Regions from separate parts of the Glaciecola siphonariae genome, predicted to be linked through region 1. Evidence: predicted binding sites of a transcription regulator. Region 1 holds the regulator's gene; the other holds the start of a gene.

The links. The regulator MetJ, encoded in region 1, represses methionine synthesis genes. The targets are predictions, from matches to a motif close to TAGACGTCTAGACGTCTA.
Region 2: the regulator MetJ is predicted to act here: its motif matches at 1,447-1,464, upstream of thrA (bifunctional aspartate kinase/homoserine dehydrogenase I).

The regions. Positions count from the first base shown of each region.
Region 1 covers NZ_JBHSGU010000005.1:170,296-173,789, reverse strand. Annotated here, with positions in the region: gene dtd (D-aminoacyl-tRNA deacylase) at 1-312, opposite strand, end outside; gene pip (prolyl aminopeptidase) at 309-1,256, opposite strand; gene ACFO4O_RS11935 (DUF2959 domain-containing protein) at 1,422-2,075, shown strand; gene metJ (met regulon transcriptional regulator MetJ) at 2,111-2,419, opposite strand; gene metF (methylenetetrahydrofolate reductase) at 2,558-3,445, shown strand.
Region 2 covers NZ_JBHSGU010000002.1:1,798,144-1,801,637, reverse strand. Annotated here, with positions in the region: gene aceK (bifunctional isocitrate dehydrogenase kinase/phosphatase) at 1-1,145, opposite strand, end outside; gene thrA (bifunctional aspartate kinase/homoserine dehydrogenase I) at 1,657-3,494, shown strand, end outside.

The DNA.
Region 1 (3,494 bases):
GCGCTCACCGTGTTCAGGGCTTGCCCCTAACGAAAATCCAGGTCGATTGCCTTTATCAGTTTGCGCTACAAGCGTAAATTGCGATACAACTAGGAGTTTGGCACCTACATCTAGCAGGCTCAAATTCATCTTACCCTGCTCATCTGCAAAAATACGGTAGTTCATGACTTTACGCGCTAATTTTTCAACTTCGTTGCTGCCATCTTCTTTTTCTATACCGAGCAGCAGCAATATGCCTTTATCGATTTGCCCAACGGTTTTGTTGCCTACCGTTACGCTAGCGCCTGCGACCCGCTGAATCAGACCAATCACGCCTGCGCCCTGTAGTTTAGCGCCAGCTCATCCATAATCGATTTCAGCGTACTCTTGATGGCCGGTTCAGACGCACTATGACCTGCATTGTCAATAATATGCAGTGCGCTATGCGATAGGGCTTTATGCAGGTGGTAAGCTGCCGATACTTGGCACACCATGTCATAACGGCCGTGCACGATGTAAGTAGGGATGCGTTTAATAATATGGGCGTGGTTGAGGATGTAGTTTTCGCTGATAAAACAGTGATGCTTTAAGTAATGACACTCAAGCAAGGCTAAACTCTTAACCTGCTGATTAGACGCAATTTCGCTTGAGGGTTGTTTATCGGGGATGAGTTTTGAAATGGCCCCTTCCCAATTAAACCAAGCACTCAAGGCTGCTCGTGCGATGTTGTCGTCACTGCTGCTGAACTGTTCAAAAAACGCGTCGGCGATTTCAGCAGAGCGATTGAGTTGACCGCTTACTTGCCCGTAAAATCGACTATAGGCATCTGGAAATACTTGCGCCGCGCCGCCACCAGGCTCTAAAAACCAGTCAAAATCTTGCTGGCGGGCAAGAAACACGCCGCGCAGTATCATCGTGCGTACTGACAGCGGATGGGCAATGGCATAGCATAAGGCCAAAGTAGAGCCCCAAGACCCACCAAACACATACCAGCTATCAATATTAAGATGCTTGCGCAGCACTTCGATGTCTTCTATTAGGTCGTCAGTGGAGTTGTGCTCTAAACAGCCAAAAGGCTGCGAGTGACCGCAACCGCGTTGGTCAAACGCAACCACCATGTAACGCTGAAGGTCAAAAGGCCACTGATAATTACCATTTATACCCGCCCCTGGACCTCCGTGAAGATACAGCACAGGGATGCCGTCTGGATTTCCTGCTACCTCCACATGGAGGGTGTGGCCATAGGAAACGGGTAGTTTAAAAGACTGAATAGACACGTCATCCCCTCGTATACTTATGCTTTTTATTGTTATGTAGTATGCTTACGTTCATTCTCAAGCCTAGGCTTACACAAGCAGGCAAAGGCTCAACAGGTATTGTAAGGCAGGTAAAGCGCTGATGCTTACAATCGCATGAATTAACGTACAGGTAAAGGATGCAACATGGTTCATAAAATATTTTTAGCAGCAGGCGCAATCGTGCTGATGGCGGGTTGCCAATCGGCTATAGACGATGCGTACTTTAGTATGTGGGATAAAATTGGCGTAGAAAAGCGCGACATCTTGGTTGACCGCGTTGAAGATGCACAAGACTCGCAAAAAGAAGCGCAGGAAGAATTTGCAGACGCTCTTGAAGAATTTAGCGCGCTGATTAATTTTGATGGTGGTGAGCTACAAGATGTATATGAAGAGCTTAAAGACGAATACGAAGACAGCAAAGAAAGCGCCGAAGAAGTATCAGATAGAATCAATAAAGTAGAAGCGGTTGCCGAGTCTTTGTTTCGAGAATGGGAAGAAGAGCTGGGTGAAATCACTAATGCTAACTTGCGCCGAGATAGCTCATCTAAACTCAGGACTACCCGACGTAATTATGAGGCCTTGATTCGGTCGATGCGCAAGGTTGAAGCGAGTATGGCGCCCGTGCTTGCCTCGCTACAAGACAATGTGCTGTATTTAAAGCATAACCTAAACGCGAACGCGATAAGTTCATTGCAAGGCGAATTAAGCACTATTAAGACCGATGTGGATGCGCTCATCAAAGAAATGAACGATGCCATAAAACAGTCTGACGATTTTATCGCCACTATTAAAAGCTAGGGCTTGGGCCAACTCGTTGCAAATGGGCGTGTTGGCTACTCTTCTGCCTCGGTTCCCATTTCTTGCATGATTTGACGCGCCTGTGCCGGTATACGATTTGGATTGTCTTTTCTCAAATCAGTGTCGTCGGGTAAAGGTTGTCCGGTAAAGGCGTGTAAAAACGCCTCGCACAATAATTCAGAGTTTGTAGCATGGCGCAGATTATTCACCTGACGGCGCGTGCGCTCGTCGGTCAGCACTTTAAGCACGTTGATAGGAATCGACACGGTCACCTTTTTTACCTGCTCTGATTTTTTGCCATGCTCTGCATAAGGGTGTATATATTTTCCGTTCCACTGCGCCATAATGTGTGCCGTTGTTTATTTTAATTATATGAAAAGTCTAACTGGAATAATAAAAAGGTCAATCTAGACGTGTAAACTGCTTGACGTCTAGACGCTATTTGCGTAGTTTAGACGTCTAAACGTCTATAAAGGTTTATTATGGTATCTTACGCACAGGGCATCGACGCGCTCAATCAATCGCTTTCTGAACTCAGAGACATCGACGTGTCGTTCGAATTTTTTCCGCCCAAAACGCCTGAAATGGAAAACACGCTTTGGAAGTCGGTTGAACGTTTAGCGCCATTAAACCCAAGCTATATGTCGGTTACCTATGGCGCAAATAGCGGCGAGCGAGACCGTACGCACGCTGTGGTTAAAAAAATCCATACTGAAACAGGCATTCCTACCGCTCCTCATTTAACCTGCGTTGATGCCAGCAAAGACGAACTTAAACAAATTGCGCAAGACTACTGGGATTCAGGCATACGCCGCATCGTTGCCCTACGCGGCGACTTACCAGAAGGTACTGAAAAAACCGATATGTACGCCAGCGACTTGGTGAGCCTGTTAAAAGAGGTGGCAGATTTTGATATTTCAGTGGCTGCCTATCCTGAAAAGCACCCAGAGGCGCGTAACGACCAATTTGATTTGCTCAACTTAAAGCGCAAGGCCGAAGCCGGCGCAAATGAGGCCATCACCCAGTTCTTTTTTGATACTAGCGTGTTTTTACGCTTTAGAGACCGAGCCGCTGCTGCCGGCATCGATTTAGACATTGTTCCGGGCATACTGCCGGTGACTAATTACCAAACCCTACAGCGCTTTGCAGGTTTTACTAATGTTCATGTGCCCGGTTGGCTGCATAAAATGTACGAAGGGCTCGACAAAGACGACCAAGCCACCCGTAACCTATTGGGCGCAAATATCGCCATGGATATGGTAAAAGTGCTGGCTAAAGAGGGCGTAAAGCACTTTCACTTCTACACGCTTAATCGAAGCGAACTGAGCTTTGCTATTTGTCATATGCTAGGTTTGCGCCGTCAGGGCTAGTTGACAGCTAACAAGAATATGCGCACGCAGCATCAAGGGAATTTGGTGC
Region 2 (3,494 bases), on a different contig from region 1:
TATTCATGAGTATCGGCCATTCGGCCTACTCGGTCCGTCATTTTTACTAAGCGGTAGCAGTCTTTAACATGTTCGCGCGTAATTTTTTTGCTTTCGGCAAATTCGTCTCGAATAAGCTTAAACACCACCCCATAAGAGGGCAGATGAAATACTGCCATAACCAAACCTTTGATACCCGGCGCGAGTTCAAACTTATCATCGCTGTTATCGAGGTGCTGTAGATAATTGCGATAAAAAACCGTTTTACCATGCTTGTAAAAGCCAAGTGAGGTGTAAAGTTCAAAGTGCTTTTTGTGAGGCAGCAGTTCCTGCAAAAAGGCAACTACCTCCGCTGGATTTTGCGTTTGCGCCATAAAATAGGAGCGTGCGAAGCCAAATATTACGCTCATGTGCGCGCGCTCGGTAAGCAGGGCGTCTACCATTAAGGTGTGTTTTTCGGTCATCTGCAGAGCGATAACAAAGGGCAGGGTTTCGTTAGGCATACAGATGCGCCCTACTAGGTACGCAGCCTTGCCTCGGTAAAACACTGATTTGAGCATTTCAACGGTGTGTACCGATGCCAGTTGTTCTATGCTGAGGCGCTCGCGCAATGCTTTATCTAAGTTAGCTAAATCAAGCTCAAAGTTGTCAAAATCTACCCTAAATCGATAGGTATCAAAAATCGATTCGTACATCGCCCTAACCGTTCCGGAGGTATCAAAACTATTAACCACTTTATGTCGGTCTTGACCTGACAGGTAGCAACGGCTTGGGAGGACAAACATGATTTTGTCGTCGATGCGACCGTGTCGGTAAATACGCCCAATAACTGAATTATAAAAGGTTTCAGCCAGCTCAAACTGCGGATGGCTGCTCAGCAATTTTGTATAGTGCTCTTTGGTAGCCTCCCAAAAGCTATCTGGTAGCTGCTGAGGATTAATATGCTGATAAATTTCGGTCACAATTTCAGACAAGCTTTGATGATAGGTTGTGATGCGCTCTTTAATGCCCTGACTAGAGGCATCCCATTGACACTTCTCAAAACGCTCTTGCGCTCCACTGGTGATACGACTGAACCGGCGATATGACTTATCAAAACCGCTTAAAATTTGATAGCTGAGTGCTTTTGCCTGTTGCTGTGGGTCTTGTTCGGTTTTTGAGAGCATGTAAATAAATGCCGTATTGCGGTAAGAATGGTAATTAACAACACCTTAATACACTGCTACGCCTTGAGTAAACAGAGAAAAGTAAACAGTGAAAAGTAAATTAAGAACTTTGTAGATAAAGCCCGTGTTAATTTAAGAAAGAACTGTTTAAATTATAGTAGACTAGCGCGCAAACGCCCCCTGAAAATCAAGTTTTTTGCCCTTGGCTATCTAAGCAAGCTGTTTTGCTAACATGGCCTTAACGTAATGCCTGCGGCCTATAAATGCTGAGTAAATGATATAAGTTAATCTAAAAGTCCTGTTGACATTTAGACGTCTATACGGCAAATTGACCTTATGAAAACAAATATAAAAACTAACGACATGATGCGTATTATGACCATTACCACCTCAACTGAGGGCGGTCGTTAGCTTGTGCCAATAGAATAGTTAACGAAAGCCCGCAGCATGCGGGCTTTTTTATTGGTCAATTTGTGTGTAAATAAATATATTAAAGAGCGAGGAGTCTCTCATGAAGGTCTTAAAGTTTGGTGGTTCATCATTGGCTGATGCCGCGCGCTATATGCGTGTATTTGACATTAGTCGGGCTACCCATGAGAGCGAGGGGGCAGCTGTGGTGTTGTCAGCACCTAAAGGGGTCACCAATGCGCTCTCACTTTTATGCGAACAGGCTCAAAGCGGTAAAGACTACCGCGAGTTACTCGCTAAGCTTAACATGACGCTCACCAGCATTGCCGCTGAACTACACGATGCCTTACCTAATTTAAACTACACCGACCTTTCCGCTTTTATCGACGAAAAACTCGCCTTACTCACCGAGCAGTTGCAAGGTATTGCCTTGTTGAAGAGTTGCCCTGACCAAGTAACGGCCAGCATTTTAAGCATGGGCGAATACGTAAGCGTGCGCATATTTAGCGAAATTTTAAGTGCGCACGGCGTTAATAATTTAGTTATCGACCCTGTCGATTATGTTCAGGCTAGCGGAGATTATCTCGATAGCCTCGCACAACTCGACATCTCTCGCGCAAAGTTCAGTGATGTTGATGTAAGCGGCAAACAATTTTTGATCATGCCCGGCTTTGTAGCCGCGAATGAAGAGGGTAAAAAAGTTACGCTTGGGCGCAATGGTTCAGACTACTCGGCAGCTATTTTAGCGGCCTGTATCAACGCCTCATGCTGCGAAATCTGGACTGACGTTGACGGTGTCTACAACGCCGACCCAAATCAGGTAGAGGGTGCGGTGTTACTTGATAAACTTACCTATCAAGAAGCGATGGAACTATCTTATTTTGGTGCCAAAGTGCTGCACCCAAAAACAATAGGACCTATCGCGCAGTTTGGCATTCCTTGCCTTATTCGCAATACCCTAAATCCTGCTGCGCCTGGCACGCTTATTAGCCATGAAAAAAGTGCGCTTTGGACTAGCGTAAAAGGTATATCGCATCTTGAAGATATTGTGATGTTCAACGTATCAGGCCCCGGTATGAAAGGCATGGTGGGCATGGCAAGTCGTATCTTTGATGTGATATCAAAAGGCAATATTTCGATTTCGCTTATTACCCAGTCATCGTCTGAATACAGCATTAGCTTTTGTATTGCGCAGAAAAACGCAGCGCGCGCTTACGAACTACTTGAGGAGAACTTTGCGCTAGAGCTGAACAATCAGCTACTAGAGCCCATTGAAATGCGTGAAAACTTGGCAATAGTCACCCTAGTTGGTGACGGAATGCGCCAGTCTAAAGGATTGGCGGCTAAGTTTTTTAACGCATTGGCGCAAGCAAGGATTAACAACGTGGCGATTGCACAAGGCTCTTCGGAACGTTCAATTTCAACGGTAATTGAAAACAACAAAGCAAAAAAAGCAGTAAAAGTGATTCATCAGAATTTCTTTGCCAACGTCAATACAATTGACGCTTTCTTTGTGGGATGTGGGCTCGTAGGTAAAGAGCTCATTCGACAAATTTCGCAGCAACAAAGCATTTTATTAGAAAAAAACATTAAACTGAGGGTATACGGGATAGCAAACAGTAAAGCCTGCCTACTAGACCCCAACGGCATTGGCATGGATGCGAGCTGGGAAGCGCGCCTTGCCCAAGCCGATTCACCTCTTTCTCTAGATAAGCTCACGCAGTTTGTTGTGACTCACAGTTTGACCAATCCGGTGATTGTTGACTGCACCAGCAGCCAAGAGATTGCTGATATGTATCTCGATTTCATGGATGCAGGTTTTCATGTAGTCACGCCGAATAAAAAAGCGAATACTTCTTCGTATGAACGGTATCAGGCGCTGCATCGCACAGCACTCAACAACAACCTCCAATACTTATACGAAACGACTGTAGGTGCTGG